Regions from separate parts of the Microbacterium sp. 22242 genome, predicted to be linked through region 1. Evidence: riboswitches for the same ligand, from Rfam matches in the RefSeq annotation. Region 1 holds a riboswitch; the other holds the start of a gene.
The links. A riboswitch is a leader RNA that binds a small molecule or an ion and turns the genes downstream of it on or off. The one in region 1 is predicted to bind FMN.
Positions count from the first base shown of each region.

Region 2: it holds a riboswitch for FMN, as region 1 does, so the genes downstream of both, ribD (bifunctional diaminohydroxyphosphoribosylaminopyrimidine deaminase/5-amino-6-(5-phosphoribosylamino)uracil reductase RibD) here and ACTJJZ_RS08085 (6,7-dimethyl-8-ribityllumazine synthase) in region 1, are expected to answer to the same signal.

Region 1 is NZ_JBQEOZ010000005.1:303,633-314,963, reverse strand. Features, by position in the region: gene ACTJJZ_RS08130 (ABC transporter permease) at 1-43, opposite strand, end outside; gene ACTJJZ_RS08125 (chlorohydrolase family protein) at 278-1,753, shown strand; gene ACTJJZ_RS08120 (GntR family transcriptional regulator) at 1,750-2,409, shown strand; gene ACTJJZ_RS08115 (isopenicillin N synthase family dioxygenase) at 2,464-3,468, opposite strand; gene efeU (iron uptake transporter permease EfeU) at 3,619-4,596, shown strand; gene efeO (iron uptake system protein EfeO) at 4,593-5,825, shown strand; gene efeB (iron uptake transporter deferrochelatase/peroxidase subunit) at 5,825-7,147, shown strand; gene ACTJJZ_RS08095 (LLM class flavin-dependent oxidoreductase) at 7,325-8,560, shown strand; gene ACTJJZ_RS08090 (FMN reductase) at 8,557-9,237, shown strand; partial or broken gene ACTJJZ_RS08085 (6,7-dimethyl-8-ribityllumazine synthase) at 9,314-9,757, opposite strand; FMN riboswitch at 9,765-9,909, opposite strand; gene ACTJJZ_RS08080 (SRPBCC family protein) at 9,964-10,461, shown strand; gene ACTJJZ_RS08075 (hypothetical protein) at 10,474-11,331, opposite strand, start outside.
Region 2 is NZ_JBQEOZ010000002.1:189,663-200,993, reverse strand. Features, by position in the region: gene ACTJJZ_RS02650 (primary-amine oxidase) at 1-1,373, opposite strand, end outside; gene ACTJJZ_RS02645 (APC family permease) at 1,411-2,943, opposite strand; gene ACTJJZ_RS02640 (AsnC family protein) at 3,125-3,328, opposite strand; gene ACTJJZ_RS02635 (MFS transporter) at 3,396-4,856, opposite strand; gene ACTJJZ_RS02630 (Fe-S protein) at 5,016-5,378, opposite strand; gene ribH (6,7-dimethyl-8-ribityllumazine synthase) at 5,475-5,948, opposite strand; gene ribA (GTP cyclohydrolase II) at 5,945-7,219, opposite strand; gene ACTJJZ_RS02615 (riboflavin synthase) at 7,216-7,920, opposite strand; gene ribD (bifunctional diaminohydroxyphosphoribosylaminopyrimidine deaminase/5-amino-6-(5-phosphoribosylamino)uracil reductase RibD) at 7,920-9,005, opposite strand; FMN riboswitch at 9,069-9,225, opposite strand; gene ACTJJZ_RS02605 (Fpg/Nei family DNA glycosylase) at 9,318-10,193, opposite strand; gene ACTJJZ_RS02600 (GNAT family N-acetyltransferase) at 10,235-10,804, opposite strand; gene ACTJJZ_RS02595 (endonuclease domain-containing protein) at 11,053-11,331, shown strand, end outside.

The DNA.
Region 1 (11,331 bases):
TCAGCGCCTCGGTCTTCGGGGCTGTCGTCAGCGTGTCCGTCACGATCTTCCTTGATGGTCAGGAACGGGGATGACGAAACTGTATACCAAACCGGTGACTCTGCAACAGCCCCGACGAGCCGGTGAAGCTCGACGACGGCACGCATCACCCGTACAGGCCTGGATTTCCGGCGGCAGTGCGGGGATTTCCGCCGTGCGCACGATGCGCTTCTTGCGCTGTCGATCGGGGCATCGATAGGTTTTGGATACCAACTCTCGATCTGAACGGAAGAGATCCGTGCGCACCCTTGTCGTCGCCGACCATGTCCTCGCCTTCGACGGCGTCTCTCACACGGAGCTCCGTGACGGGGCGGTGCTCGTTCAGGACGGCCGGATCTCGTATGTGGGCCTGCGTTCGTCGGCGCCGCGCGATGCGGACGAGGTGGTCGAGCTCGGCGAGAGCCTGCTGATGCCAGGACTGATCGATCTCGACGCGCTGACGGACCTGGATCATCTGATCCTGGACTCGTGGTCGTCGGACGAGCAGGCGCGGAGACTGCAGTGGTCGAGCGACTACTTCGACCGCCGCCGGCACGTGTTCTCCGTCGAGGAGCGCCGGCGCATCCGGGAGATCGCGCTCGTGCAGCTCGCCCTGCACGGCATCACCGCCTATATGCCGATCGCCTCGGAGGTGCATTCCGCGTGGGCGGAGTCGGCGGACGACTTCCTCGCGATGGCGGACTTCTCGCGCTCGCTCGGCCTGCGCGGATTCCTCGGCCCCTCGTACCGGTCCGGTGTGAACGTGGTCGGTCCGGACGGCGCCCGCGACATCCGGTTCGACGTCGCGGAGGGTGAGGCGGGCCTCGCCGACGCGATCCGCTTCCACGACACCGTCCGCGAGTGGGCGGACCCCCTGCTCACCCCGGTGTTCCTGCCCTGCCGCATCGAGACCCTGACGCCGGAGCTGCTGGCGGCGACCGCCGGCGCCGCCCGCGAGCGCGGCGCCCTCGTCCGGCTGCATGCGCTGCAGGGGGAGTTCGAGCGCGAGTGGATCGGCGAGCGGTACGGCTGCACCCCGCTCGAGCTGATCCGGAGCCAGGGGCTCCTCGATGACCGGCTGATCGTCCCGCACGGGGTCTTCCTCGACGTCAACCCGAGGGTGCGGGGGGAGGACCGGGGCGATCTCGCCGCCCTCGTCGCGGCGGGGGTCTCGATCGTGCACTGCCCGCTCACCAACGCGCGCTACGGCTCCGAGCTGGAGACGTTCGCGCGCTACCGGCAGGCGGGGCTGAACATCGCGCTGGGCACCGACTCGTTCCCGCCCGACCTGATCCGCGGCATCGACACCGGCGTCTCCGTCGCGAAGGTGCAGCACCACAGCCTCGCCGCCGGGGATCTTGCCGGATATGTCGAGGCGGCGACGCTGGGCGGGGCGCGAGCGCTGCACCGGCCCGACCTGGGACGGATCGCAGAAGGGGCAGCCGCGGACTTGACGGCGTTCCGGCTGGACGACGTGCGATTGGGCCCCATCGAGGATCCGCTGCGCAACCTGGTGCTGGCCGGGAGCGCGCGTGACGCGTGTCTTACCATGGTCGCAGGCAGGATCGTCATGCGAGACGGCGAGATCGAAGGGGTGGATCTGCGGGAGATCCGCGAGGATTCGCAGAGACTGTTCGAGATCATGCGCGCCGGGTACGACGAGCGCGCCCACGTCGGCGGCGGCGAGCTGTTCCCGCCCGTGTTCCGGCGGTCCGGAGGAGAGGGCAGGGGATGACGATCGTTGCTGACGGCGACCGGTCGGCGCTCGCCGACCGCGTCTACCGCGAACTGCTGCGCTCGATCATCGAGGGGGACGTCGCCCCGGGCGCCTGGCTCAAGGAGCGCGAGCTCTCCGAGCGCTACACGGTCTCCCGGATCCCGGTGCGCCAGGCCCTCCAGCGGCTCGAGACGGAGGGGTTCGTGTCGACGTCGCCGCATCGCGGCGCGAACGTGACGCCGCTCACGCGCGCCGACATCCACGATCTGTTCGACACCCGCCTGTGCTTCGAGCCGTTCGCAGCGCAGCGCGCGGCGGAGCGGGTAGCAGCGGGGCTCGAACAGATCCACAGCCTCGAGGAGCTGCACCACGCGGCCTCCGTGGCGGATCCCGAGGCGGCGCGGATCGCGAGCCTCGATTTCCACTCCGAGATCGTGCGCCTCAGCGGGAACAAGCTGCTGCTGCGAAGCCTCGGACCCCTGCTCGGGCGGATGGAATGGGTCTTCCGGCTCACCCGCGACGAGCGCGAGCGCGAGCAGACCGACGAGCACGACGACCTGGTCGAATCGATCGGCGCCGGACGCGGGCCGCTCGCCGCCGCGCAGATGTACGCCCACATCGACATCAGCCGGGAGCCGGTGCTCGCGCAGCTCGACGGCGTCCTCGACGACTGAGGCGGAACCGACCGACGCGGAATCGGGGGCCCGGCGAGGCTCCGCCCGGCGGGATCAGGCGGTCGCGCCCACCAGGTCGGAGTGGTGGATCGCTGCCACGTCGGGGTGCGCGCGCAGCCGGGACTTCAGCGCGTTCTCGCCGTACAGGGCGTGGATCGGGTTGGCCGGATCCTTCGTCACGCCGCGCGCCTGCGCCTTGAGATCCGCGGGCAGGTCGATCAGCGGCAGGCGCTTGTCGAGCGCGGGGTTGAAGAAGAACGGGATCGAGATCCGCTCCTCGGGCGCCCTCGGGGACACCACGCGGTGGTTGGTGGCCTTGAGATAGCCGTCGGTGGCGTACTCGAGCAGCTCGCCGATGTTCACCACGAACGCGCCGTCGACCGGGGGAGCGTCGACCCAGGCGCCGTCCCGCTCGACCTGGAGTCCGCCCTTGCCTGGCTCCACCCAGAGCAGCGTGAGCACGCCGGAGTCCTTGTGCGCGCCGACGCCCTGCTGCGGCTCGGGCTCGTGGGAGCCCGGGTAGCGGACGATCTTGATCAGCGTGGACGGATCGCCGAAGTTCTCCTCGAAGTACGACTCGGCAGCTCCCAGGGAGCGGGCCCAGGCGCGCAGCAGCCTGCGCGCGACGCCGGAGAGCTGCTCGTGCCACTCCGCGACGATCTCGCGCAGCTCGGGCTGGGCGGCGGGCCACAGATTCGGCCCGATCAGACGGTTGTAGCCCGGACCGCCGTCGATCGCCTCGCGTTCGGGGCCGATGTCGATCTGCTCGCGCCAGTCCACTTGGCCCTGCGTGCGCTCGCCGCCGATCCGCGTGTAACCGCGGAAGTGCGGGCTCTTCACGTTCTCGATCGACAGCTTCTCCTGCTCCGGCAGGGCGAAGAAGTCCAGCGCCGCGCGGTGCAGGCGCGCCTCCAGCTCGGGCGTGACGCCGGTGCCGGTGAGGTAGAAGAAGCCCACGTCGTGGGTCGCCGCGCGCAGCTGCTCGCGGAATCGCGCCGCCGCCTCGGGGCCGGCATCGAGCTGGGAGAGATCGAGGATCGGAAGGTTCAGATCGGCCATACGGCGAGGCTAGGGCGGCCTGCCGGGCGGGATCCCGTTTGTTGCCGAGGATTACTCCCGGCCGCGGCCGATGGATTGGCGAGGATGTTCGGAGGGTGTGTAGGGTAGGTGAGGTTTACCTAACCTGTCCGTCTCTTTCAAGGATCCGCCGTGCTCGCCACCTTCCTGATCGGCCTCCGTGAGGGCCTCGAGGCCGCGCTCGTCGTCGGCATCCTCGTCGCGTACCTGAAGCGGCTCGGCCGGCGGGACGTGCTGCCGCGGATGTGGGCGGGCGTCGGCGCGGCGGTGCTGCTCGCGCTCGTCATCGGCGCGGTGCTCACGTTCGGCGCCTATGCGCTCACCTTCCAGGGCCAGGAGATCATCGGCGGCACCCTGTCTCTCGTCGCCGTCGGCATGGTGACCTGGATGATCTTCTGGATGCGCAAGGCGGGGCGCACCATGAAGGCCACCCTGCAGGGCGGTGTGGACCGCGCGCTCGAGGCGGGGACGGTCTGGGCGCTCGTGCTGGTCGGCTTCGTGTCCGTCGCCCGCGAAGGCATCGAGACCACGCTGCTGCTGTGGTCGATGGTGCAGTCGTTCGGCGATGCCCCGTCCGCGGTGCTCGGCGCCGCGCTCGGTCTCGCCGTCGCCGTGTTCGCCGGCTGGCTGCTCGCCCGCGGCGCCGTGCGGCTCGACCTCTCCCGCTTCTTCACCTGGACCGGCGGCTTTCTCGTGATCATCGCGGCCGGCGTCCTCGCCTACGCCGTCAGCGACCTGCAGGAGGCCGGCGTGATCCCGGGGCCGTTCACGGCCGCGGCGCCCGTGGACGGGCGCGGCACTGTGCTGGTCGGCGCCGCGGGGATCCCGTTCGGATGGTCCTTCGACGTCACCGCCGTGATCCGGCCGGACAGCGCGCTCGCGGTGCTGCTGCAGGCCACGGTCGGCTTCATGCCGCGGATGAGCTGGATCCAGGTGATCGCCTGGGTGCTCTACCTCGCGATCGTCGGCACGCTGTTCGTGCGCGGACTGAGCCGGTCGGCGGCCCGCACCTCCTCGACCTCCGCGGCCTCGAACTCCACCCCCTCGGAGTCCGCGCCCTCGAACTCCACGCCCGCGACCGTCTCGCCCACTCCCGGAGGAGCCTCATGACCCTCGCCCGCCGCCCGCTCATCGTCGTGGGCGCCGTCGCCGCTCTCGGCCTCGCCCTCAGCGGCTGCGTCGCCAAGTCCGACGTGTCGTCCGCCGGCCGCCTGACCGTCTCGTCCACCGCCGACGCGTGCACCGTCTCCTCCGGCACCGCGACGAGCGGCACGCTCGCGTTCGACGTCAGCAACAGGGGCGACGAGGTCACCGAGTTCTACCTGCTCGCCGAGGACGGGATCCGCATCGTCGGCGAGGTCGAGAACGTCGCGCCTGGCGCGTCCAGGACGCTCACCGTCGTGGCGCAGCCCGGCAAGTACTTCACGGTCTGCAAGCCGGGCATGGTCGGCGAGGGCGTCGGCAAGGGCGCGTTCTCCGTCACCGGCGAGAAGGTGGCCGAGCGCGGGGACGACGCGGAGCAGAAGAACAAGGCCGTCTCCCTCTACGCCGCGTTCGTCAAGGACCAGGTCGGCCGGCTGCTGCCGGCGGCCAAGACCTTCGCCGAGGCCTACCGCGGCGGTGACGACACGGCCGCGAAGCAGCAGTTCCCCGTCGTCCGCTCCTACTACGAGCGGATCGAGCCGGTCGCCGACAAGCTGGGCACGCTCGACCCGCGTCTCGACTTCCGCGAGCTGGACGCCAAGGCCGACGGGATCGACTGGACCGGCTTCCACCGGATCGAGAAGGACCTGTGGGCGCCGGCGCCCGGCGCGATGAACTCCGACGGCACGACGCCGGCGGCGAAGGACTGGACGCCGTCCACGCCCGCAGAGCGCGGCGTGTACGCCGACAAGCTCCTCGCCGACCTGCAGGAGCTGTACGACCACGTGCACTCCGACGCGTTCCTGAAGGATCTCGACGCGCAGGGCATCGCCGGCATCTCCAACGGCGCGATCTCTCTGCTGGACGAGGTCGCGAACGGCAAGATCACGGGCGAGGAGGACTGGTGGTCCGGCACCGACCTGTCCGACTTCGCCGCCAACGTCGAGGGGTCCAAGATGGCCTTCTCGCTCGTGCGCGACTTCGCCGACGGCAAGGGCGCCGAGGGGAAGAAGCTCGTCTCGCAGATCGACCGCGGCTTCTCCGCCCTCGAGGCCGAGCTCGCCGTGCACGGCTCCCTCACGGACGGCTTCCCTCCCTACTCGACCGTCACCGAGACGCAGAAGCGCGATCTCACCGACCTGCTGAACGCGCTGGCCGAGCCGCTGTCGAAGCTCACCGGAACGATCCTGAGCTGATGACGGTCCCCGAGCCTGCCGACGGGCGGCAACCGGTCGACGGGGCGCACGCCGATCAGGCCGCCGCGGCACCGGCCGACTCGACGTCGGACGCGAACGGCATCAGCCGGCGCGGCCTCCTGGGGTGGGCGATCGGCAGCGGCGTGGCCGGGCTCGCGGTCGGAGCCGGCGGGACCGCCGCGGTCGTGGCCGCGCAGAGCGGAGCTCAGCCCGCCGACGAATTCGCGTTCGAGGGTGCGCACCAGGCCGGGATCACCAGCCGGGTGCAGGAGCACCTGCACTTCGCGAGCTTCGACATGATGCCGCACGCGAGCCGCGACGACCTGGTCTCGCTGCTGCAGGACTGGAGCTACGCCGCCTCGCGGATGGCGAAGGGTCTGGACGTCAGCGCGTCCGGTGCGGTCGGCGGGTCGCCCGAGGCGCCCCCGGACGACACCGGCGAGGCGCAGGGCCTGAGCGCGAGCGGGCTCACGATCACGTTCGGGCTCGGCGCCGGGCTGTTCGAGACCGAGGGCGACAGGTTCGGGATCGCGCACCGTCGCCCTGCCGCGCTCGTGGCGCTGCCGCCCTTCGTCGGCGACGCCCTGGACGCGGCGTACACCGGCGGAGACCTGTGCATCCAGGCCTGCGCGGACGACCCGCAGGTCGCGGTGCACGCGGTCCGCAACCTCAGCAGGATCGCGTTCGGCCGTGCGCGCCTGCGCTGGTCCCAGCTGGGCTTCGGCCGGACCTCGCGCACCTCGGCCGAGCAGCAGACGCCGCGCAACCTGTTCGGCTTCAAGGACGGCACCGCGAACATCCTGGCCGACGACACCGCGGCGCTGCAGAAGCACGTGTGGGTCGCCGAGCAGGATGAGCCGGCCTGGATGGCGGGCGGCTCGTACCTGGTCGCGCGCAAGATCGCGATGCTCGTGGAGACCTGGGACCGGCTGCGGCTGAGCGAGCAGGACCGCACGATCGGCCGGGCGAAGGGGAGCGGTGCGCCGCTCTCGGGCGGGGACGAGTTCACCGAGCCGTCCTTCCACGGCGGACGCATCGACGAGAATTCGCACGTGCGCCTCGCGCATCCGAGCGTGAACGACGGCGTGCGGATCCTGCGCCGCGGCTACAACTACGTGGACGGCAACGACGAGCTCGGCAAGCTCGATGCCGGCCTGTTCTTCCTCTCCTATCAGCGCTCTCCGGAGCAGTTCATCGGGATCCAGAAGCGCCTCTCGACGGACCTGATGAGCGAGTACATCCGGCACATCGGATCCGGCCTCTGGGCGATCCCGCCGGGAGCCGCGAAGGGCTCCTACGTGGGCGCGGGCCTGTTCGCGTGACGCCGACGGCCCGGCAGTCGCCGCGTCGCGCTGTATGACGCGATCACCAGGTCGATACACTCCGGTCACCGGCGGTCCGCGGGAATACTCCCGCCGGGCTCGCGTTGCATCAGATACATTCAAGTGAATAGAAATCTGAAGGAGAGCGCAGTGAGCGAGTCGAGCACCTGGTCGGGCATGCAGTTCGGCCTCATGTCGGTCAGCGACATCACCCGGAACCCGGTGACAGGGGAGACCCCGAGCGAGCGCGAGCGGATCCAGAACACGCTCACGATCGCCAAGCACGCGGAAGAGGTCGGCCTCGACGTCTTCGCGATCGGCGAGCACCACAACCCGCCGTTCTGGTCGTCCAGCCCGACGACCTTCCTCGCGGCGCTCGCCGCGCAGACCGAGCGCCTCATCGTGTCGACCTCGACGACGCTGATCACCACGAACGACCCGGTGAAGATCGCCGAGGACTACGCCATGCTGCAGCACGTCTCCGGCGGGCGTATGGATCTCATGATGGGCCGTGGCAACACCGGCCCGGTCTACCCGTGGTTCGGCAAGGACATCCGCCAGGGACTCCCGCTCGCGATCGAGAACTACGCGCTGCTGCACGAGCTGTGGACCAAGGACGTCGTGGACTGGGAGGGGAAGTTCCGCACCTCGCTGCAGGGCTTCACGGCGACCCCGCGCCCGCTCGACGGCGTCGCGCCGTTCGTGTGGCACGGATCCATCCGCACGCCCGAGATCGCGGAGCAGGCCGCCTACTACGGCGACGGCTTCTTCGCGAACAACATCTTCTGGCCCAAGGAGCACTACCAGCGCCTGATCGGGCTGTACCGGCAGCGCTACGCGCACTACGGCCACGGCACCCCCGAGCAGGCGATCGTCGGCCTCGGCGGCCAGGCGTTCATCCGGCCGAAGTCGCAGGACGCGATCGACGAGTTCCGCCCGTACTTCGACAACGCCCCCGTCTACGGCCACGGACCGTCCATGGAGGACTTCACCGAGATGACGCCGCTCACGGTCGGCTCGCCGCAGCAGGTCATCGACCGCTACGCCGCGATGCGCGAGCACTACGGCGACTACCAGCGCCAGCTGTTCCTGATGGACCACGCCGGGCTGCCCCTGAAGACCGTGCTCGAGCAGCTCGACCTGCTCGGCGGCGAGGTCGTGCCGGTGCTCCGCAGGGAGCTCGCGCAGAACCGTCCCGCCACGGTACCGGACGCTCCGACCCACGCGGCCAGGGTCAGGGCGGTGTACGGCGACGGACCCGCGCGCGAGGCGCGGCCCGGTGCGAACCGCGGCGACAACCTGACCGCGGGATCGCCCTACCAGGACGGCGGCGCCGTCCCGGTCGCCTCGGTCACCGGTCCTGTCGAAGGGTCCGCGTTCGGCGCGGCGGCCACGAAGGCGGCCAACCGATGAGCGCCCGCCGGATCGCGGTGATCTCCGCGGGGCTGTCCAACCCCTCCTCGACCCGCATGCTCGCGGACCGGCTCGCCGCGGAGACCGTGCGGTCCCTGCGCTTCGACAAGCTCAATGACCGGTCGACAGGGTCGGACGGCGACGGCATCGAGGTCTCCGTCGACGTGATCGAGCTGCGCGATCTCGCGCACGACATCACGAACAACCTGCTCACCGGCTTCGCGCCGCCCGCGCTGGAGGCGGCGATCAACACCGTGGTCTCGGCCGACGGCCTGATCGCGGTCACGCCGATCTTCTCCACGAGCTACTCCGGCCTGTTCAAGTCGTTCATCGACGTGCTCGACCCCGACGCGCTCACCGGCAAGCCCGTGCTCCTCGGCGCGAACGCGGGCACCGCCCGGCACTCGCTCGCGATCGACTACGCCATCCGCCCGCTGTTCACGTATCTGCATGCGGAGCCGGTGCCGACCGGCGTGTTCGCGGCTTCGAGCGACTGGGGTGCGAACGCCGACGACGTCGCGCCGCTGAGCTCGCGCGTCGAGCGCGGTGCCCGGGAGCTGGCAGAGGCGATCGCCCGCCGCGAGCCGGCGAAGGATGCGGATCCGTTCGACCCCGCCTCCTACCTCGGCGAGGGGCGCTCGTTCGGGCATCTGCTCGGCGGCCTCGCGGGGGAGTAGCCCGGACGGCGGGCGGCCCTTCGTCTCGCTGCTCCGGTTGCTGGGGAGCGCAGCGAGACGAGGGCGCCGCAGCGGATCAGCCGATCAGGGCGAGGCCGGCGATCGTGGCCGACACCGCGTCGGCGAGTTCGCGGCCCTTCACGGCGAAGTGCCGCTGGAAGTAGTCGCGATGCTCCGCGTGCTCGTGGAAGTTGTGCGGGGTGAGGACGGCGGAGAACACCGGGACGTCGGTGTCCAGCTGCACGCGCATGAGCGCGTCGACGACCGTGGCCGCGACGAACTCGTGACGATAGATCCCGCCGTCCACGACCAGCGCGCTCGCCGCGATCGCGGTGTAGCGTCCGGTCCTGGCGAGCCGCTGCGCGTGCAGGGGGATCTCGAACGCGCCGGGCACGCGGTGCACGTCGACGTCGTCGATGCCGTGCTCGCCGAGCCGGGCGACGAACGCCGACACGGTCTCCTCCACGATCTCAGCGTGCCACTGGGCGGCGACGATGGCGATCTTCTCGGGCATGGTGGACTGCTCCTTCTGTCCTCTCTCATCCGGACTGTGACCGTCGGCTCCGGATTCTCGCCGGATCGGCGGTCCCCGCCATGGGGACCGTTCGCGGGCTCGCGCGGACTGGCCGCGTCACCGCCGGTGGGGACTTGCACCCCGCCCTGAGGACAGGACGACGCTATCACCGCGGCAGGGAGGAGACCGCCGCGCACGATAGCGTCGGCACCATGCCCGTCGTCCAGGCCAGCGTCACCGTCCCTCTCCCGCCGGAGCTCGCCTACGCCGTCTCCCAGACCACGGGCGAGGTGCGCCGGCGCTGGGACGTGTTCATCCGCGAGCAGCACTTCCTCGACGGCGCGACCGCGCCCGGCAAGGGGGTGCGCACGTACACCCGGCAACGGTTCGGACTCGCGATGGTCACGCATTACGTCTCGTACGCGCCGCCCACGAACGTCGGCATGGCGATGGAGAAAGGCCCGTGGTTCTTCCGCACCCTCGGCGCCGGCTGGCGCTTCGAGGCGGTCGCGGAGGGCACCCGTGCGGTCTGGAAGTACAGCTTCCGCTGCCGCCCGGCCTGGCTGGCCCCGCTCGCCGAACGGATCGGCGAGGTCGTGCTGGGCAGGGAGATCCGGATCAGGATCGCCGGATTCGCCCGCGGCTGTGCGGATCCGGTCGTGCTGGCCGAGGCGCGCCGGCTGGTGCAGGAGCAGGCGTCCCGGGAGTGAGCCGAGCGATGCTCAGTACCAGTTGTGCGCCATCTCGTGCGACCAGGCGCCGCAGGGGGATCCGTAGGCGCTCCGGATGTAGCTGAGACCCCAGTCGATCTGGGTGTCCCCGTTCGTGCGCCAGTCCGGCCCTGCCGCGGCCATCTTGTCGGCGGGGAGGGACTGCGGGATCCCGTACGCGTCGCTGTCCGGGTTGAGGGCGTCGGCGCGCCAGCTGGACTCCTGCATCCACAGGTTGTACAGGCAGCCGAACTGGTCCTGCCCCCAGCCGTAGTTGCCGAGCTGTCCGCGGGCGTACGCCTGCGCGCCGGCGGGGTCGACGTCCACGTCGCCGGAGTCGCCGAGGTCTCCGCCCCCTGATCCGGATCCCTGCTGCGCGGCGGCCGCGGCAGCGGCAGCGGCCGCCGCTTCGCGCTGCTGCTCGGCGACCTGCTGGCCGATGCGATACCGGCGCTCGACGTCGGCGGTGGTGTTCTTCAGCGTCGCGAGCTGCGCGTAGAGCGTGGTGACGTGGCCCTGCAGGTCCTTCACGGCGGCGGCCTCCGCGTCCGCCGCCTGCCGCGCTGTCTGCGCCGCCGCCGCGGCCGCCGCGGCCAGGTCGTCCCTGGCCTTCTGCGCCGCCTGCGCCTGGCTCTGCAGCGAGGTCGCCACGCCCTGCTGGGCGATCGCGCGCTCGCCCAGCGACGACCAGGTCGCGTCGAGCTTCTCCATCACGCCGAGCCGGGTGAGCAGTTCGTCGGGGTGCGCCGCGGTGAACAGCCGCACCGCGAGCGGCGCCGAGGTCTCGGTGCGGGTCCGGTTGGAGACGAGGGATCCGACCTGGTCGTGGATCTGCTGAACGGCCTGCTGCGCGGCGTCGGCCTGCGCGGT
Region 2 (11,331 bases), on a different contig from region 1:
TCGTGCACCGCGTTGCGGTCTCCGTCGACGGCCACGTCCAGACGCGCGCAGAACAGGTGCTGGTGGAACGGGGCGGCGAGACCGGGCGCGATCTGCGAGGCGTACGGGTAGCCGGCGCCGGGGTGGCGCGCGGTGAACACGATGCCGGTCGCCTTCGCCTCGAACTGGATCGTGCCGTCCAGGGAGAAGTACCAGTAGAAGCCGTAGTCGTAGTTGCCGACCGTGGTGAAGAAGCTCACCACGAGGCGGCGCTGACGGCGCGAGGAGCGGTGGTTCGCCCACTCGTCGGTGTGCTTCCAGAGCAGGCCGAAGTCCTCCTCGTGGATGCAGATGCCCTGGGAGATCTCCCGCGGGTTGCCGAAGTCGTCGGCCACGACCGGGGAGAGGTACGTGATCTCGCCGAGGCAGTCGCAGCCGAGCTCGAGGGAGTTCGCGTCGCGGCCGACGAGGTACTCGCCGGTGTCGAAGTAGTTCTGCCAGGAGCGGTAGGGAGCGGGATCCCCGTACGGCACCACCATCTCGGCGATCGAGGCGCGCTCGAGGATCGACCGTCGCGTGCCGTGGTCGTCGAAGCCGATCTGGCCGAGGATCAGGCCCTCGCGGGCGTCGAAGCCGACGTGCAGGTCCCACTTCTGCCAGCGCAGCACATTGCCCTCGAGCGTGAAGCTGGGGCCCTCCGGCTGGACGATCTGCAGCGGCTTGAGGTCGGTGCGCAGCGGGCCGGTGAGCTCGGGGCTCTCGAAGTTCCCGTTCGTGAGCGGGTCGTCGCTGGGGCCGTCGTCGATGATCCGGACGACTTTGCGCTCGATCATGTCGACGAACGCGACCAGCTGGTCGACGGGGTGGCCCCAGGCGTAGTCGCCGGGCTCCCGCTGCACGAACGCGAGTCCGCGGAGCAGGCGCCGTCCCTCCTCGCCCTCGTAGTCGAAGACGCCGGCCGAGAGCGGGGCGACGCGGACGCCGTCCGGATCGAGCCCGCGGGTCGCGAGGGCCGCGCACCAGCCCGCGTCTGCCCGCAGGATCCCCTCGATCGCCTCGAACTCCTCCAGCAGCACGGGGGCCTGCCCGGACACGGCCGGGTCGATGTCGACGGCCGAGAGCGTGGTCCTCTCGTCGAGGTCGATCAGGAGGTCGGTCGTCTGACCCGTCGCCGTGTCCAGGAGGATCGCGCGCGCGTGGCGGGGCACCGGCCCGCCCGCCCGGAGCAGCGCCTTGGCGGGCTCCTTGAGCGAGAGGTAGGCGACGCGGACGGCGTCGCCGAGCCGGCCCTCCGCGACGAGGTGGTCGCGGGCGGCGGCGATCTCGTCGGCGCTCAGCGGGTCGAGCGGGTGCGCGACGGCACGGACGACGGGGGTCTGCAGGGGCGTGCTCACGGTGGTGGGTTCCTTCTGTGCGGAGAACGGGCGAGGGTCAGACGTCGATGGGTGCGGGCGTGGCGAGGCTGCCGGCCCCGCCGGCCTCGTGGAGGCCTGCTGTCGGGACGAGGGCGGGCCGACGGCGCTCGTACAGGTAGCCGACGAGCGCGAGCGCGGTGATCGCGGCGAGCGTGCCGATCGTGAACGCTTCGAACGTCGTCCGGTCGACGCCCCAGACGTCGGTGAACTTGTACTCGATGCCGAACAGCGACTCGAGCACGCCGGGGAACACGGCGACCCACGAGCCCAGCAGGACCCAGGCGTAGATCACCACCGTGCAGATCCACAGACCGGCGCGCCCGCCGGGCACCCGGAACGGGCGCGGGACGTCGGGGTGCTTCTTGCGCAGCGCGATGACGGTGGGGAAGATCACGAGGTAGGACAGCAGCAGCGTGGAGATCGCGACGGTGAGGACCACCGTGAACGCGGCCGAGGCGCTTCCGTTGAGCAGCACCGTCGCGGCGATGCAGAACACCGTCGCCACGACGCCGGAGAGCATGTTCATGCGCACCGGGGTGCCGAGGCGCTCGGAGAACTTCCCGAAGTAGCGGAAGAAGGCCCCGTCGGCGCCGGCGGCCGCCTGCACCCGGTCCGAGGCGATCATCCACGCGCTCGCCTGGGTCAGCACGACGACGACGAAGAGCAGGGCCGCGACCCAGAGCAGCGGTCCCGCGGCGGGCCCGTACACCGTGAAGACCTCCTTGAACGCGTCCAGGAGACCTGTCGCACCCTGCACCTTGTCGGCGGGCAGCACCGCCAGGATCGCGAAGATCGGCACGAGATAGCAGAGGATCGAGATCAGCCCCGAGGAGGCGACTGCCTTGGGCACGTCCTTCTGCGGATCGCGCATCTCCTCTGCCGCGCCGTTCGGGGCCTCGAACCCGACGACCGCGAACAGGATGACCGGCGTGACCGCGAGGAACCCCTCGAGCGTCGGCGAGAACGCCCCGACCGCGTAACCGTGGACGCCGTGCTGGAGGGCGTAGAGGCCGACCGTGATCACGAAGACCACCAGGAGTGCGACCTTGAGGATGCCGCCGGCGGCGACGATCTGCTTGCCGTACTGCAGCCCGACGACGGCCACCAGGATCGCGAGCCAGATGAAGACGATCTTGAACGCGTAGTCGGCGACGCTGCCGGACTTCATCGGCGCGATGTAGGCGTCCCAGGTCGCGGCGGAGATGAACACGAGCGATCCGCCCATCCACAGCGGATTGGTGATCCAGTAGAACATCGTCGAGATCGACGCGGCGAGCTTGCCGAACGCCAGCCGCACCCAGACGAACGGGCCGCCCTCCTCGTGGAAGGCGCTGCCCAGCTCGGAGACGACGAACGCGTAGGGGAGCAGGAAGGTCACCCCGATCACGAGGGTCCAGGTGAAGGCCTGGGCGCCGCCGCCGGCCGCGATCTGCGCGATCGTGTCGATCGAGATGATCGCGGCGACCGAGAGCAGGACGATGTCGAGCCGCCCCAGGGTCTTGCGGAAGGTCTGGGTGCGGATCGTCGACGTCGCGATCTCAACGCTCATCGGGGACTCCTCTGTCCGGGAACTGCCGAGTCTGGCCGCAGCCGGGCTCAGGCGTCCCGGCGTGCGAGTGATGAGTCGAGTAAATCGTGCACCACTGGATCACGCCAATACACAGATGCGCGGTGCTACATCAATTCGGCAGATGCTGTCGAGCCGCTGCCCGGAGCGCGCCCGGCGACCGTCAGCGCCGCCCGAACCGGCGATGCGCCGCCTGTCGGGTGGTGCCCAGGGCGCTCGCGATCGCCTGCCACGAGTAGCCGGCCGCTCGGGCTCGGCGCACCTGCACCTCCTCGGCACGCGCGATCCCGCGGCGCGCCTCGACCAGCCGATGCAGCTCCGCCAGCGGCTCGCCCTGGGGATCCGTGTCGATCGCCGTCCTCGTCATGATGGCCTCCTCGTGTCAATGCTCGTTGACGCGAGGAGGCCTGTCAATCGATGTTGACGGATCCGGTTCAGCTGCCGGCGGACACGCCGAGGTCGTCCTCGTAGTCGTGGTCCTTGGTCTCCGGCATGAGGATCAGCGCGATGAGCGTGAGCACAGCCATCGACGAGAGGTAGACGCCGACCAGCCACGGCGATCCGCCGGCGAGCTGCCACAGCCACACCGCGATCAGCGGCGCCACCGCGGCACCGAGGATCGACGAGACGTTGTACGACACCGCCGAGCCGGTGTACCGCACGTTCGTCGGGAACAGCTCGGGCAGCAGCGCCCCCATCGGCCCGAATGTCGTGCCCATGAGCAGGAAGCCGAGGATCAGGAAGGACTGGGTCAGCACCACCGCGAACGGCTCGCCGGCGTGCTGGCCGAGGAAGAACGGGAACGTGAAGCCGAACAGGATGATCGCGACCGTCGTCCAGATCAGGAGCTTGCGGCGGCCGATCCGGTCCGCCCACGGCCCGGAGAGCAGCGTGAAGATCCCGAAGAACACGACCCCGACGATCTGCATGACCACGAAGTCGATGTATCCGAAGCCCTGACCGGGATAGAACTGGGCCGCGAAGCCGGAGGCGTCGAAGGGCTTGCCCGTCGCCACTGCGGCCTTCTCCGCAGCAGCGGTCGCGATCTGCAGCGACCACGGCTTGGTGCCGAACGAGAGGGTGAAGTTGGTCATCAGGTAGAACAGCACGTAGGTCGCGAGCATCACGAACGTGCCGAGGATGAGGTGCCACCAGTGGTGCCGGAACACGGTCGCGAGCGGCAGCTTGCGGATGACGCCCTTGTCCTCTGCGCGCTTGAACGTCTCCGACTCGACGAGCCTCAGCCGCACCCACAGGCCGATGATCACCATGACCGCGGAGAACAGGAACGGCACCCGCCAACCCCAGCTCAGGAACGCCTCCGACTTGAGCGCCGGGTTGGCCGCGTTCGGCAGCATCGCGTTGATGATCAGGAACAGGCCGTTCGCGATGATGAAGCCGAGCGGGGCGCCCAGCTGCGGGAAGGATCCGTACCAGGCGCGCTTGCCCGCCGGGGCGTTCTCCGTGGCGACCAGCGCGGCGCCCGACCACTCCCCGCCGAGCGCGAAGCCCTGCGCCAGCCGCAGGACCAGCAGCAGCAGGGCCGCCCACCAGTTGATCTGCGGGAACGTCGGCAGCAGGCCGATCAGGAACGTGGCGACGCCCATCGTGAGCAGGGACGCGACCAGAGTGGCCTTGCGGCCGTATTTGTCGCCGAAGTGGCCGAAGACCATGGCGCCGATCGGCCGGGCGATCATCGCGGCCCCGAACACGCCGAACGACGCGAGCAGGGCGGTGGTGTCGTTGCCGGTGGGGAAGAACAGGATCGGGAAGACCAGCACCGCGGCGGTGGCGTAGACGTAGAAGTCGTAGAACTCGATCGTCGTGCCGATGAGGCTGGCGAGGATCACCCGCGATCGCGGATTGGCGGGTGCGGTGACAGTGCTCGTGCTCATGCGGTCCTCCGGTCGATGCGTCGTTCAGAGCCCGCGGGATTCCCCAGCCGCGCGAGCACGGGGGAGTCTACGCCCGGCATACAGCGGGCACACAGGTTGACACGCGAGCGCGGCGGAGTGTGACACGGCGCGGCGTTCAGATCCGGACGGCTGGAGCGGTCAGTGCCAGAAGAAGCCGAGGATCGCGTTCAGCAGGGTGAGCGCACCGACCGCCCAGAACATCCCGGCGGGCACGGCCGCACCGCGCTTCTGGCGGCCCATGCCGATGCCGATCAGGGCGCCGATGACGATCAGCACCACGAGCTTGACCGTGATCTTCAGGTAGAAGCTCATGCCCGGCGTGAAGTCGATCCCCCACGGCGCGGCGAGGATCAGCCCCGCGACGCCCGCGATCGCGAGGCCGATGTTCATCAGCGTGGTGAACTCGCGCTTGCCCCCGACGGCCTGGGCGAGCCAGGCGCCGAAGAGCGTGGCGAAGCCGAGGAGGTGGATGAAGACGACGATCTCACGAAGGGTCTGCATGTGTTCAGGCTATGCCCCGGCGGATCCTGCGGCCGGGTGGACGCGCTGGAACGCCGTGGCCGCCCGGCCGCACGGCCCGACCGCCCCGGTCCCGGGTCAGCCGCGCAACGACCGGATGACCTGGGCGGTGCGGAGGGCGGCGTCCGCCGCCTCCGCGCCCTTGTCCTCCTTGGAGCCCTCGAGCCCGGCGCGCTCGAGACCCTGCTGCTCGTCGTCGAGGGTGAGCACGCCGAAGCCCACCGGCTTGCCGGCGTCGAGCGAGACGCGGGTGAGGCCGTCCGTGGTGGCTGCGGAGACGTACTCGAAGTGCGGGGTGCCGCCGCGGATGATCACGCCGAGGGCGACCACGGCATCGGCACCGCCGGCGAAAGCGGCCTGCGCCGCGACGGCGAGCTCGAACGAGCCGGGCACCCGCACGAGGCGGTGGTTCGCCCCGGTGGACTCGAGCACGCGCTGCGCGCCCGCGATGAGCCCGTCGGTGATGGTCTGGTGCCAGGTGCCGGCGACGATGACGACGTCGAGGCCGCTCGCGTCGAATCCTCCGGTGGCCGGTGCTCCTGCGCCGCTCATGCGTGGTCCTCTCCGTGCTCGGCGTTCACGGCCAGGGCGGCGGCGAGTTCGGACTCGCCGATGATGTGCCCCATCCGGTCGCGCTTGGTCTCCAGGTACTGGTGGTTGTTGGGGCCGACGCCGACGATCAGCGGGACCTGCTCGATGACGTCCAGGCCGAGCTCGCGCAGCTGCGCGACCTTGTCCGTGTTGTTGGTCAGCAGCCGCACCTTCGACACGCCCAGGTCGGTGAGGATCCCGGCAGCCGCCGCGTAGTCGCGGGCGTCGGCGGGCAGCCCGAGGGCGAGGTTGGCGTCGACGGTGTCGAGCCCCTCCTCCTGCAGGCTGTACGCGCGCAGCTTGTTGATCAGGCCGATCCCGCGTCCCTCGTGGCCGCGCATGTAGATGACGATGCCGCCCTCCTGCTCGATCGCGTCGAGCGCCGCCTCGAGCTGCGGGCCGCACTCGCACTTGAGCGAGCCGAACGCCTCGCCGGTGAGGCACTCGGAGTGCACACGGACCAGGGCGGTGTCGCTGGGCTCGCCGGAGACGACCGCGATGTGGTCGGTGCCGGTGATCCTGTCCTTGTAGGCGAGGAACCGGAAGACGCCGTGCGTGGTGGGCACCGTGGCGTCGGCGCGCAGGCTCACGCGGCGGCGCTTCGGTGGTGCGGAATCGAGCGGCTCGTGCTCGTCGAGGTAGGCGATGAGCTGTTCGATCGTGATCACCGGGATGCCGTCGCGCTCCCCGAGCTCGAGCAGACCGGGAAGGCGCATCATCCCCCCGTCCTCGGCGACGACCTCGGCGATTGCGCCGACCGGGCGCAGGCCCGCCAGGCGCATCAGCTCGACGGCCGCCTCGGTGTGACCGCTGCGCTCGCGCACTCCGCCGTCGACGGCGCGCAGCGGCAGCACGTGTCCGGGGCGGATCAGATCGCCGGGGACGGATGCGGCGTTCGCGAGCACGTTCAGGGTGCGCGCGCGGTCGGCCGCGCTGATCCCGGTGGTGACGCCGGAGGCCGCGTCCACGCTGATCGTGTACGCGGTGCCGCGGGCGTCCTCGTTGGACTCCACCATCGGCGGCAGGTTCAGCGCGTCCGCCACGTCGGCGGGCATGGGAGCGCACAGGTAGCCCGACGTCCAGCGCACGGTCCACGCGATCCACTCCGGCGAGGCGAGCTCGGCGGAGAGGATGACGTCGCCCTCGTTCTCGCGGTTCTCATCGTCCGCGACGAGCACGGGGCGGCCGGCGCGGAGCGACTCCAGCGCCTCGGGGATCGTGGAAAGGCTCATCGCGAGCCTCCTTCCGGGGTAGCGGCGCCGGCGCCTGCGGCCAGGCTGCCAGCGGAATCGGCGGACCGGAACGCGAGCAGCCGCTCGACGTGCCGGGCGAGGATGTCGGTCTCGAGGTTGACGACGTCGCCGACCGTCCGGGATCCGAGGGTCGTCGCGGCGAGGGTCTCCGGGATCAGCGAGACCTCGAACCAGTGCTCGGTCGACGAGCTCGCCGAGGATCCCGTGCCTCGCGCGGCGGGCGGTGCGCTCACGGCGCTGACCGTCAGGGACGTGCCGTCCACGGAGATGGATCCCTTGTCGACGACGAGCGCGGCGAGGTCGTGCGGCAGCGAGATCCGCAGCACGCTCCACTCGGCGCCAGGCCGCACCTCGAGCACCGTGCCGACGCCGTCGACGTGTCCCTGCACGATGTGGCCGCCCAGTCGCGCGCCGACCGGCATGGCCTTCTCGATGTTGACGCGCGTGCCCACGGCCGCCCGGCCGATCGCCGCCACGTCCAGCGTCTGCTTCATCACGTCGGTGTCGAAGGTCGAGTCGGTGGATCCCACGACCGTGAGGCACACGCCGCTCACGGCGATGGACTCGCCGTGCACTGCGTCGGATGCGGCCCTCGGCGCGCGCACGGTCAGCCGCCAGCCGTCGCCGGCGGGCGCGATCGCGGTGATCTCGCCGATCTCCTCGATGATTCCGGTGAACATCAGGATCCTCCCTCGTTCCGGGTGGTCTCGGTGCGGGCGGCGCTTCCGCCCGCGTTTGTCAGGACTGGGTCCGGCGCCTCGACGCGGGCGATCGCCAGCAGGTCGGGTCCGAGCGGAAGCCACTCGTCGACCACGAGGCGCCGGGCCTCGGCGATCGTGGCGACGCCGATGTCGGTGAGTGCGAGCCGCGGGCCGCCGAGCAGCACCGGTGCGAGATACGCCAGCACGTCGTCCGCGAGACCGGCGGCGAGGAACGCGCTCGCGAGCGTGGGGCCGCCCTCGACGAAGACGCGCTGCACGCCGCTTCCGCGGAGGTCCTCGAGGACCGCGTGGAGGTCGTGCTGCGGGTAGAACAGGGGCTCGTGCGGGTGCCGGCGCAGCGCCGCATCCGCGGGCGTGTCCCGCGCGCCGATCACGACGGGGATGGGCTGATGCGGCAGCAGCGCATCGCCGTCGCGGGCCGTGAGCGCCGGATCGTCGACGAGCACGGTGCCGGTGCCGACGACGATCGCGTCGGCCTCGGCGCGGCGCCTGTGCACGTCGGCGCGCGCCTCCGGACCGGTGATCCACTGGCTGGATCCGTCCGCCGCGGCCGCTCGTCCGTCCAGGCTCTGCGCCCACTTCACGGTGACATGCGGGCGGCCGAGCCGCTGCACGGCGAGCCAGCCGGCGATGAGCGCGCGAGCGGCGTCGGCCTGCTCGCCGGCGACGACCTGCACGCCCGCCGCGCGCAGGCGGTCCGCCCCGCCGCCGGAGTGATCGCCCGGATCGTCCAGCGCGTAGACGACTCTGGCCACGCCGGCCTCGACGAGTGCGACCGCGCAGGGGCCGGTGCGTCCGGTGTGGTTGCAGGGTTCGAGGGTGACCACCGCGGTGGCTCCGCGCCGCTGCGCGGGGGAGAGCCGGGAGAGCGCGTCGACCTCCGCATGCGGGGTGCCCGCGCCGCGGTGCCAGCCCTCGGCGAGCACGTCTCCGGAGGGGGAGAGGATCACGGCGCCGACCTGCGGGTTCACCCCGCGAGGGCCGCGATCGGCGATCTCGAGGGCGCGCAGCATCGCCGCGTGCTCCGCCGCCGTCACGGTCATGTCGCTGTCGCTTCCTTGTCCTGATCAGGGGTTCGGATGCCCGGGGCAAGGCGCACGGCGATCATGCGTGCTGCCTCTCATCCGGACTCGCGAGCGTCTCGCTCGCATCACCGTCGGTCCCGGAATTCCACCGGGTCGGCCTCGGTCGCATCTCGGATGCGACCTCGGTTCGCGGACTGTCACCGCCGGTTCGGATTCTCACCGACCCCGGAGCACGTTACTGCTCTCAGCTTACTCAACACCTCTCCATCCGATTCATTCCGGCGAATGCTCCTGTGACGTGCGGTGACGTGCGCCCGCCTCGCCGACGCCTCATTTCAGCAGGCGGGACAGCCGCCGGTCGGCGAGCACCTTTCCGCCGGTCTGACAGGTGGGGCAGTACTCGAGCGAGCGGTCGGCGAAGAACACGCTGCGCACCGTGTCGCCGCACACCGGGCAGGTCTCGCCGCGCCGGCCGTGCACCTGCATGCCCCGCCGCTTGGCGTCCTTGAGATCGGCGGGGGGCTTCCCGGTGGCCTCGGCCACCGCGTCGCGCAGCGTGCTCTCCATCGCGTCGTAGAGCCGGGTCACGTCATCCGCGCCGAGGCCGCCGGCGGGAGCATACGGCGACATCCGCGCTGCGTGCAGGATCTCGTCCGAGTAGGCGTTGCCGATCCCGGCGATCACGCCCTGATCCCGCAGCAGGCCCTTGATCTGAGTGCGCCGGCCTTCGAGCAGCGCGGCGAACGCGTCCCGCGTGAACGACGGATCCAGCGGGTCCGGACCGAGCCGGGCGATCCCCGGCACCTCCGCCGGATCCCGCACCACGTAGGCCGCGAGCGACTTCTTCGTCCCCGCCTCTGTGAGGTCGAAGCCGCTGCCGTCGTCGAAGGCGATCCGCATCGCGATCGGGGATTTTCCCGGCCGGATCAGCGTCGCCGGCAGCGCGTCGTACCAGCGCAGCCACCCGGCCTTCGCGAGGTGGAAGACGAAGTGCAGGTTCGGCTCGGCGTCGCTCTCCAGCGTGAGATCCAGGAACTTGCCGTGCCGGGCCGCGCCGCTCACCCGCGATCCGGCCAGGGCCGTCACCGGCGGATCGAAGGTCTTCAGCGCGGAGATCGCCGACACAGACGCGCGCGTGATCGTCAGGCCGACCGCGCGATCCGCGAGGAAGTCGACCAGCCCCTGCACCTCAGGCATCTCCGGCATGGGTTCATCCTGCCACCGAGCGGGGACATCCGGGCGGCGTCTCAGCTCAGATCGATCGGCCAGGGGACCGGCGCGCGATCGTCGGTGCGCAGCAGTCCTGCGACCCATCCGTCATCCCGGCCGCGAGGACCGGTGAGGACCTGGCGCTGCACACCCTCGAAGCGGAATCCGAGCGCACGGGCGCTGCGGGCGGACGCCACGTTGCCGACCACCGCGCGCCAGGTGATGCGGGCGAGTCCGAGCTCTGTGAAGCCCCAGTCGATCACGGCGCGTGCGGCCTCGGTCAGGTATCCGCGTCCGCGGGCTGGCGCGGCGACCCAGTAACCGAGCTCGGCGTCGCCTCCGCTGGCGTGTTTGACGATGTGATGCAGGCCGATCGACGCGACGATCACGCCGTCGGCGTACGCCGCCCATACCGTCTGGGATCCGTCCTCCCACCACTGGCCGACCAGACGGACGTAGTCCTCGGCATCGGCGCGAGCGTACGGGCTCGGCACGGTGGTCCAGCGCGGGATCTCCGGATCCTGGCAGGCCGCCGTGATCGCGTCGACGTCGGCGAATGCGGGTGGGCGCAGGGCCAGGCGCCGCGTACGCAGCTCGACCGGTTCCATCGGTTCAGCCTAAACGGGCCCGCGGGTGCGGTTCGTCGTCGCGCGCCGTTCGAAACTCAGTCGATTTCCGCTGCAGCACCGGCGTTGCCGTGATTGCGCGCCGAATCGACTGAGTTCGGAACGAGGCGCCGGCGGTTCTTCGTCGCGCCGGCGGTTCTTCGCCCTCCGCAGGCGCGCCGATGGCGCCGTTCCGCACCGTTCCCGGTGGCACGGGTCCGCGGCACCTCCGGGATCGCCAGCCTCAGGGGATGATGAACGACCAGCGATTCAAGACCTTCGAACTGCGCGCCCAGGGGTACACGACCAGGTCGATCGCGCAGGCGGCGCGCGACGGCCGCCTGATCCGGTTGCGTCAGGGGCAGTACACGACCACGGGCTGCTCGGAGACGGCCGTCCATGCCGGTCGTCTCGGCGGGAGAGCCGATTGCGTCACCGCGCTGACGCTTGCCGGGGTCTTCGTCCGGGACAGGCATCCGCTGCACGTGCAGATGACGCCGCACTCCGCTCGGCAGGCGCAACCGTCGCCG